3 regions of the Anaerosalibacter massiliensis genome follow, and region 2 is predicted to be linked to each of the others. Evidence: riboswitches for the same ligand, from Rfam matches in the RefSeq annotation. Region 2 holds a riboswitch; each other region holds the start of a gene.
What was found. A riboswitch is a leader RNA that binds a small molecule or an ion and turns the genes downstream of it on or off. The one in region 2 is predicted to bind thiamine pyrophosphate.

Region 1 (3,284 bases), on a different contig from region 2:
AGTAGCTATTACATTATCATCTATACTAATAATTCCAAAATCATTATCTAATTTACCAGGCATTGTTAATCTCCTCCCTAATTAATTTATTTATGACTATATTTTACCTTATTGCAATAAATAGTTCAACTCTTACCATTTTATATTAATAAAATTCTTTCAATCTTGCAATTATACTATTCATTGTGTTAAAATATAATATGTTATTTTAAGATAATATATAAATTAAATATTATTTTTAATAGTTAGTCAAGGAGGTGTTTTACATGGCTAAATACTGTCAAGTATGTGGAAGAGGAAAAAGTCATGGACATAAAGTATCCTTTTCAAATAAAAAGCATAATAGAACCTGGGCTCCAAATGTGAGAAGAGTTAAAGCAATTGTAGAGGGTTCTCCAAGAAGAATCTATGCTTGTACAAAATGTTTAAAATCTGGAAAGGTAACAAGAGCATTATAAAAGAATTGGCTTCCAATACATATAGCGGAAGCCATCTTTTTATCCAGTTTTAATAAAAAATAATCCAATTATTAAAATAATAAGACCAAATATAAAAAACCAGATACTTACAGGTAAGACTTTTAATATTATTGATAATCCTACTAAAAACAGCAATATTCCTAATACTTTCTTTTTATTTAATCTACAATAAAATTTTCTAAATCTCTTTTTCACTTATATCACCTCAAAACAGTCTTTACAATATATTATTCAGTTTACATATTATAAGTTACAAAAGAAAAAAGCCTAAAATAGGCTTTTTAATCTCTAGATTCAATTATAAGGCATATTCCATTTTCGACTTTTATATATCCTTTCTCTTCTATTATTCTATTGCTTACCCCTAAGGTAGAAGAAAAGTTAAAATCAACTCTATCCGTTTCGTATTCAAATCCCTTTAAAGTAACCTTAGCCCCATCTGAATTTATAGGTAATACAGAAATAAAAACTCCATCTTCTTTTTTAATTTCCATCTCATCATCTATTATATGCATAGTATTCTTTTCATTTATTATTATTCCTTTTACACCTTGATTAAGTAATTCACTTAATAAGAATATATTAGCCAAAGTATGATCAATTCTACTACCAATAACTCCCATAAGAACAATCTCTTTAAAACCTTTGTCAATTAAATATTTTAAAGCTAATTCTGTATCTGTATAGTCCTTATGGGAGGGATACTTTAATATTGGAATATTTTTTTCCTTTATTTCTTTTAAAATATCTTTATCAATAGAATCTAAATCTCCAACTACTAAATCTGGTTGTATATCAGACTTCAAAATATATTTTGCTCCTCCATCAACAGCTATAATAAAATCCATCTCTTTAGATATAGATTTTAACTGGTTTAAATCATTAATTTCTCCATTAGAAACAACTAAACTCTTCATAAAAATCCTTCCATTCTTTTCATTATTTTTCAATTTTACTTAAAGGTTTCCATAAAAGCATTAATATTATAGATGAGATAATAAGTTCGGGAACTAAGTAGCCTCCATTATATATAGCAGAATATATCCAAGGATTTTGATTCCCCGCATACTCTGCAAAAAATACTACGCCTGAAAGAAGATGAGATATAAATCTTCCCCCTATAGATAATAATACTCCTAGAAATATTTTAAAATAATCTTTTCCATTTAACTTTCTACTTTTCATTTTTGCTATTCCAGCTAATCCTAAAAATCCATAAGCAATAAGATAATCTAATAAAAATTGAACTGGATGATAAAAATTAGGCTTTAGAATAAAATGTAATACACCATAAGTGGCGCCAACAAACACTCCTGGGCCTACTCCCCATCTCATAGCAAAAAACATTATAGGGATCATACTTCCTGCCGTAACAGAGCCGCCTTGAGGCGCTTCATATATTATAATATAACTCAATAAAATTGATAAAGCAATCATAACTCCCCCTTCAGCCAACATTCTAACATTCCATTTTTTATTCATTATATACACCTCCCTTTGTTTTTTAAAAAATAAACCCATTACCTGAAAAAAGTAATGGGTTATTAAAATAATATTATATTTCCTCCGCTAGCATTACCTAGTTCAGGTTTAAGGGTCGAAACAATTATTGTTTCCTCTCAGCCTCTAAAGCTCCCCAATAAAATATTAGATTTTAATTCAATTGTATCATATATAATTGTTTTGTACATATTATACCTCTTTAAACAATCTAACTCTTTCCACTATATTATCTGCTTTAAAGATATCTGAGCCTGCAACCAATATATCTGCACCCCAATCTGTAACTTCTTTTGCATTATCCAGTTTGATGCCTCCATCCACTTCTATTTCTATAGCTAAATCTCTATCATCAATTATTTTTCTAAGATGTTTAATTTTTCTTTCCATAGCTGGAATAAAGGATTGTCCACCAAATCCAGGATTGACCGTCATAATAAGTACCATATCTATATCTTCTAATACATATTCTATATTTTCTAAAGGAGTTGAAGGGTTTAAAGATATTCCTGCCTTCTTTCCACAGTTTTTAATATTTTGTATAGTTCTATGAAGATGAATAGTAGATTCTTCATGAACTGTAATAATATCTGCTCCTGCCTCAACAAACTCTTCAATATACCTTTCTGGTCTGTCTATCATCAAGTGTACATCAAATGGAATATCTGTAATACTTCTAATTTCCTTTATAACTGGTGGTCCAAAAGTTATATTTGGAACAAATATGCCATCCATTACATCTAAGTGGACAAAATCAGCACCACCTTCTTCTATTTTTCTAATTTCTTCTCCTAGTTTACTAAAATCCGATGATAAGATTGATGGTGAAATTTTTGCCATATCAATACCTCCTGTTATGTCTTTTGACTTCTTCTAAAAAATTTAAATAATTCTTATATCTTTCCCTACTTATATTTTCTGATTCAACTTGATTTTTCACTTCACAATTAGGTTCTTTAAAATGTAGACAACTATTAAACTTGCACCCATCACTATATTTTCTTATTTCTTTAAAATAATATTGTACTTCTTCTTCTCTTTTAATAAAATCTAACTCTAAAGAACTAAAACCAGGTGTATCTAATACATATCCACCTATTTCAAGCTCTATAAGTTCTACATGTCTAGTTGTATGTCTTCCTCTTTTAGTTTTCTTACTTATTTCACCTGTTTCAAGTTTTAAATTTGGTTGTATCTCATTTAAAACAGAAGATTTTCCCACTCCTGAAGGTCCTGCAAATACAGTTATTTCATCTTTAAGAGCTTCCTTTAATTCATGGATTCCTCTATTTAATTTACAACTAG
Region 2 (3,284 bases):
ATAATTCAATGTCAGTTGCAGTAACAATACACATCTTAATATTTTTTAATTTTAATTTTTTAAGGTATTCTAACACATATTTTTTAAGTTCTATTTCATATTTATATTCATCTTCTACTAAACTATTAAATTCAGATATCACTTCATCTACAGAAAGATTTAAATGAAACTTATCAATAAAATATCTTGAAGATTCTTGAAAACTCATAGTTTTCAATATTTCAGAAAGATTGTCTGGTGGAACTTTTCCTTTACTTTTTAAAAAATCATCTCCAATATTTTCCCATACAGACATAGAATTTATAAGTGTTCCATCCAAATCAAAAATTACACCTTTAAATTTCATAATCTACTATCCCTTCTGATAACTTTCGCAATCTTTTAGTAGCCTCCAATATATCAGGTTTTGAAAATATTGCAGATATTACACAAATACCATCAATTCCACTTTCCCTTAGTTTTTCTATATTGTTTTCATTAATACCGCCAATAGCAACTATAGGTATAGATATGGACTTAGATATTTCTTTCAATTGCTTAATAGAAACATAATTGGCATCAGTCTTTGTTGATGTTGGAAATACTGAACCTACTCCTAAATAATCTGCGCCATTTTGTTCTGCTAATATTGCCTGTTCTACTGTTTGAACTGAAACTCCAATGATTTTATCTTTGCCAATTAATTTTCTAACATCTTTTGCGTTCATATCATCTTGTCCCACATGTACTCCATCTGAATTGACAGCTAAAGCCACATCAATATTATCATTTATAACAAAAGGTATGTTATATTTGTCAGTGATTTCCTTTATAACTTTAGCCTCCGTTACAAATTCATCAAAATCCATATTTTTTTCTCTCAACTGAATAAAAGTAGCTCCTCCTTTTATTGTATCTTCAACTTGACTTGCTAAAGTAGTACCTTTAAGCCAAGTTCTATCAGTTATAGCATATAAAAGCATAGATTTTCTATCTAATTTCAACTTTAGCACCCCCATTTAATATTTCACTATTCATATTGCTCATAAAATCAATAATATATGTTCTATAAGTAGAAGTACCACCACCTACCTTTTCTAACTTATTATAAGCTAATTCACCACAAAGTCCCATAGCAGAGACTGCAGCTGCTGTTGCTTCCAAAATATTTTCTTTATTTCCACCACAAAAACTACCAATAACTGTTGTTAGCATACAGCCTGTACCTGTAACTTTAGTCATTAATGGATGTCCATTTCTAATGATATAAGCTTTTTCACTACTAGCTACTATATCAATTGCTCCTGTAACTGCAATAATGGCACCTGTTTTCCTACTTAAATCTTTAATATAAACTAAAACTTCATCAATATTATCATCAGATACTGCATCCTTGTCATCAGCATCAACCCCCTTTGTTGTACCTCTACCTTTATAAACTGTCTTTATTTCTGATATATTCCCCCTTATAACTGAAAAATTAACTTCTTTTAATAGATCAAAAATAAATTTAGTCCTGAAAGCAGAAGCACCAACTCCTACAGGATCAAGTACTACAGGATGTCCTAATTTGTTAGCCTTTTTACCTGCTTTTATCATAGATTGTACTAGTTCTTCATTTAGTGTACCTATATTGATAACTAGTGCATTTGAAATAGAAGTTATATCTTCCACCTCATATATACTGTCGGACATTGTAGGCGAACCTCCTGCTGCCAATATAATATTTGCACAATCATTAACTGTTACATAATTTGTTATAGTATGGATAATAGGTGTCTTTTCTCTTACATTTTCTAAAATATTCTCAAACATAATTTCATTCCCCCATCATAAAAAATATGGGATATACCAACTGGTATATCCCATTAAGTTTCTAATGTTATCCCTACGTTGGCATTATCCAAATCAGGTTCAGGGTCGAAGTTGCAATTCACTTCCTCTCAGCCTGTATGCACAAGCTCCCCAGTCTTTTACTTTACTATATTATATAGTTTAACATAAAAATGCAATTGATGCTAATATAAAGCCCTTTTATTTTTTAATTAATTGGGTATGAAAGTTATAGAATCTATTGAAGGGAGTCGATCTTATGAATAAGAAAAAAATAAATGCTAAGTTAAAAGGCAATATGGCTTTTGAAATGAACCTTGATGGTCATACTTTCATTACCGACGCTTCTAAAGATATAGGCGGAAATGATTTTGGTCCACGTCCAAAACAGCTTCTTTTAGCAGGATTAATTGGTTGTACAGGTATTGATATTATGTCAATTTTAAGAAAAATGAAAGTAGAACTAGATGATTTCAATATTGAAGTAGAAACAAACAATACAGAAGAACATCCTAAAGTTTATGAAAATATTCATTTAACTTTCAAGTTTAAAGGAAAAGACCTTCCTAGAAAGAAAATAGAAAGGGCTGTATATTTATCTCAAGAAAAATATTGTGGTGTTACTGCTATGCTAGAAAAAGCTACCCCTGTTACTTATAATATAATATATGAAGAATAAAAAAACATTGAGGTTAAGCAAACAGCCTCAATGCTTTTTATCTATACTACCTTTTAATCCAATTTCTTCTGCAATACCTTGCATAGCCTTTATTGTTTCTTCTATAACTTTGTTTAAATCCATCCCCAGCATTTCAGCTCCATTTGCAACAACTTCCCTATTAACTCCTGCTGCAAAACTTTTGTCTTTCCATTTTTTCTTTACTGATTTTACCTTTAAGTCTAAAAGACTTTTACTTGGACGAACTAAAGCAGTAGCAATTATTAATCCTGTTAATTCGTCAATGGTATATAACACTTTTTCCATTGTTTCTAAAGGTTCCACATCAGAACAAATTTTCCAACCGTGACTTTCTATAGCTCGAATATAGTCTTCTGGCCAGTTTTCTTCCATTAGTATCTCTCTTGTTTTTTTACAATGTTCATCTGGATATATTTCATAATCAAGATCATGAACTAAACCTACTATTCCCCATTTCTCTATATCCTCTTCATTAAACAGTTTCGCAAAATGAATCATAACAGCCTCTACAGCTAGTCCATGTTTTATATGTCCTTCATCTTTATTGTATTTTTTTAATAATTCATAAGCATCCTTTCTATTTGGAACATTTGCTTTCATTTTAAACACCCCTTATAACTATTTTATTTATTATAATCATTTACACAATATTTTGCAAGTTCTTCTTTTTAAAAAATTGTATAAACATAAGACACTGGTTAAGAGTCAAGAGAAATACTTTTGATGGATTTTGCTATAGTACTATAAGAATTGATATATACAAATTTATATT
Region 3 (3,284 bases), on a different contig from region 2:
GGAAATTTGGTCCACAAATATGTCTTATTCCTAAAATTATTTCTGTTACAAATCTCATCCTATTGTTAAAGCTTCCACCGTATTTATCAGTTCTCCTATTTGTCAATGGGCTTAAAAATTGACCTATTAAATATCCATGAGCACCATGAAGTTCAATACCATCTATTCCTGCTGTTTGTGCTATCTTAGCTCCTATGACAAATTTCTTTACAAGTCCTTCTACTTCTTCAGTAGTCATTTCTCTTGGCTTTTCACCTACAGTCTTACATGTTATAGGACTTGGTGCTACAATTTGTCTTCCTTCAATAAGTCTGCTATAAGACTGTCTCCCTGGGTGATGGAGTTGTAAAAATATCTTTGTACCATGTCTATGGACTGCTCTAGCCAATTTTTCTAATCTAGGTATGTGTTTTGCCTCTATGGCACATAATTGATTTGGTAATCCAACTCCTGTTTCATTGTCAATTCTAGTGATTTCTGTGATTATTAAACCACAGCCACCTTCTGCTCTTTCTTCATAATATCTAATTATTTCATCTGAGGCTTCTCCCGTTGATGTAGCTAATGATGTTCCCATTGCTGGCATTACTATTCTGTTTTTAAGATTCACTTTCCCTATACTACCTTTCTCGAAAAGATTTTTATACTCCATAGATAAACCCCCTTATTAGTAATATAAAGTTATATATAACTTTATATTAAATAGGATTATGTTACCATTAATAGATTATTCATACATAGAAATACTATGAATTATAGATTGAATAAAATAAGAGAAATAGGAAATATAGCTTTAGACAACAGCGAAGAGATATTTAGACTCAATATGTCAATAAAGATATTAGAATATATACTCAATATACATTAACGAGAATCTTCTTAACCCTTACATAAGGCAAAAAACCTAATCCATAGAGCCTAATCTTTTCAGATTTATTATCTAAATATTAAATGTAAAAAATTGGCCTATGGATTGCCAATATGAATCTATAATCTATATAGATGATCTAAAGGTCCTTTACCCTTTCCTAAATCTAAACCTGCTTTTATTGCTCCAGTTAAATATTCTTTAGCTTCTTCTACTGATTCTAATATATCCATACCTTTAGCAAGATTTACTGCTATAGCTGAAGATAAGGTACAACCCGTTCCATGAGTATTTGGATTAACTATTCTCTCTCCTGCTAGCCAATAGCATTTCCCATCCATATATAATAAATCATCAGCACAATTTTCTAAATGGCCACCTTTAACTAGTACTGCTCCCTTTATTAATTTATCTATTATTCTAGCAGCCTTTTCCATATCCTTTCTATTATTTACTTCTATGCTACTTAATAGTTTGGCTTCAAACATATTTGGTGTGATAATATCCGCCAATGGCAATAATTCTTGAATTAAAGTTTTAGTTGCAGTAGATTTCATTAAAGAGTTTCCACTAGTTGATACCATAACTGGATCTACTACTATATTCTTTCCATCATACTCTTTTAATTTTTCAACTATTACCCTTATTATATTTTCATTTGATATCATTCCAATTTTTATTGCATCAGGATAGATATCAGTAAATACTGCGTCTAATTGTTCCCCTATAAATTCTGGAGATAAATCTACTACATTTGTTACGCCGGTGGTGTTTTGTGCTACTACAGAAGTAATAACACTCATTCCATAGGTTTTATGAGCAGCAAAGGTTTTCAAATCTGCCTGTATACCTGCTCCCCCACTAGGATCTGTACCTGCTATAGTTAATAATTTTTTCATAATTTCTCAACCTCCAATTGACTAAAATTATCAATATATATCTACAACTTCCCTTATTTCTTCCAAATCAGATAAGTCTGATTCATTTTTTACTGCAACAATGTTTAAACCACATTTTTTAGCTACTAATATACAATGGAGAGTATCTTCAAACCTTATATATCCTTAGGTTTTAATCTAAGTCTATTAGTTGTATTTTGAAAAATTCAGATTGTTCTTTACTTAAACCAAGGTCTTCAGCAGTTTGGATAAATTTAATATAATCTTTAATGTAATGTACAATTGAATTTTACTTCTATACATTTTCAAAGATGTTTTTAAACCCTAATATTCCTCTATTTTTATATAAAAAAGACTTGCCATTGCAAGTCTCATTATAAATTCTTAAATGATCCCTACGTTGGCATTATCCAAATCAGGTTATATGGTCGAACTGATACCACAGCTCCTCTCAGCAAAGTTTATCTAAGCCCCCATTTTTATATTCTCTTGTACTTTAATCATATCATAAATTGTTGAAATAAATCCAATAATCTTGCGTTACCTTTTTATTTGTAAATATTTGTTATTGTCAATTTATAGTATAAATTGACAATAACAAATATAGGGATAGTATTTTGATAATCATATACATTAACAAAATACTATCCCCGTATCCAATTTCAAACTAATATTTGAGTATTATTCATACTTTGCCCTTTCTCCACCAATAAGTTTTGGTCTTACTCTAGCTGCAGTCAAATGGGCTGAGCCAATATTTTTAATAGACAATCTTACTGGAACAGCTACTCTTTTTAAATGCATGCCAATAAAAGTATCTCCTATATCAAGACCTGCATCTGCCTGTATTTCTTCAACTACTACTGGATTGTCTAAAGCTCTATAATAAGCAGAGCTTAATGATCCCCCTGCCTTAGGATGAGGTACTACTGTAACAGGTGTTAATCCATATTTTTTAGCACATCGTTCTTCTATAATTAAAGCTCTATTTAAATGTTCACAACATTGAACAGCTAGAAATATGTTTTCTCTTTTGATAATAGGCATTATACTATTAATAAGTTCTACCCCAATATCTGGTACAGAGGCAGAACCAATAGTTTCACCAATAATTTCACTAGTACTACCACCTATAACTAAAATGTCTTCTTCTTTTAAATTAGCTTTCTCTAATAATTCTTCTACTGCACTAATAAAATCTTCTTTTAAATTTTCTAATTTATCCATAAAAAACACTTCCTTTAAAAATTGTTAAAGTATTGAATAATAAAGTTTTATGATATAATAGATTTGAGATTATTTATGTCACGCCAATTCTTTGCAGTTATTTGTTCTACAGATCTAAAGTCTTCTCTCATTTCTTTAACTTCATCATGAACATATTGAACTTCTGATTTTAATTCCTTTCTAGTCATATCATGTTCATTTTTTATACGTTCTTCTATTGACTTAAAGCGATTATCCATCTTTTCTTCTAATAACTTAAACTGGTCTTTAGTATTCTTTTCTGAATCTGA

Region 1: it holds a riboswitch for thiamine pyrophosphate, as region 2 does, so the genes downstream of both, thiT (energy-coupled thiamine transporter ThiT) here and thiM (hydroxyethylthiazole kinase) in region 2, are expected to answer to the same signal.
Region 3: it holds a riboswitch for thiamine pyrophosphate, as region 2 does, so the genes downstream of both, thiD (bifunctional hydroxymethylpyrimidine kinase/phosphomethylpyrimidine kinase) here and thiM (hydroxyethylthiazole kinase) in region 2, are expected to answer to the same signal.

Annotation. Positions count from the first base shown of each region.
Region 1 covers NZ_JANJZL010000001.1:70,613-73,896, reverse strand. The annotation lists gene NSA23_RS00495 (Asp23/Gls24 family envelope stress response protein) at 1-63, opposite strand, end outside; gene rpmB (50S ribosomal protein L28) at 267-458, shown strand; gene NSA23_RS00485 (hypothetical protein) at 498-674, opposite strand; gene NSA23_RS00480 (thiamine diphosphokinase) at 761-1,396, opposite strand; gene thiT (energy-coupled thiamine transporter ThiT) at 1,419-1,961, opposite strand; TPP riboswitch at 2,024-2,128, opposite strand; gene rpe (ribulose-phosphate 3-epimerase) at 2,172-2,819, opposite strand; gene rsgA (ribosome small subunit-dependent GTPase A) at 2,821-3,284, opposite strand, start outside.
Region 2 covers NZ_JANJZL010000004.1:237,581-240,864, reverse strand. The annotation lists gene NSA23_RS08345 (HAD family hydrolase) at 1-346, opposite strand, end outside; gene thiE (thiamine phosphate synthase) at 336-983, opposite strand; gene thiM (hydroxyethylthiazole kinase) at 970-1,794, opposite strand; TPP riboswitch at 1,847-1,957, opposite strand; gene NSA23_RS08330 (OsmC family protein) at 2,072-2,491, shown strand; gene NSA23_RS08325 (hydrolase) at 2,519-3,112, opposite strand.
Region 3 covers NZ_JANJZL010000006.1:16,482-19,765, forward strand. The annotation lists gene NSA23_RS09835 (NAD(P)/FAD-dependent oxidoreductase) at 1-652, opposite strand, end outside; gene NSA23_RS09840 (helix-turn-helix domain-containing protein) at 734-868, shown strand; gene thiD (bifunctional hydroxymethylpyrimidine kinase/phosphomethylpyrimidine kinase) at 988-1,767, opposite strand; TPP riboswitch at 2,141-2,254, opposite strand; gene NSA23_RS09850 (TIGR01440 family protein) at 2,449-2,994, opposite strand; gene NSA23_RS09855 (hypothetical protein) at 3,042-3,284, opposite strand, start outside.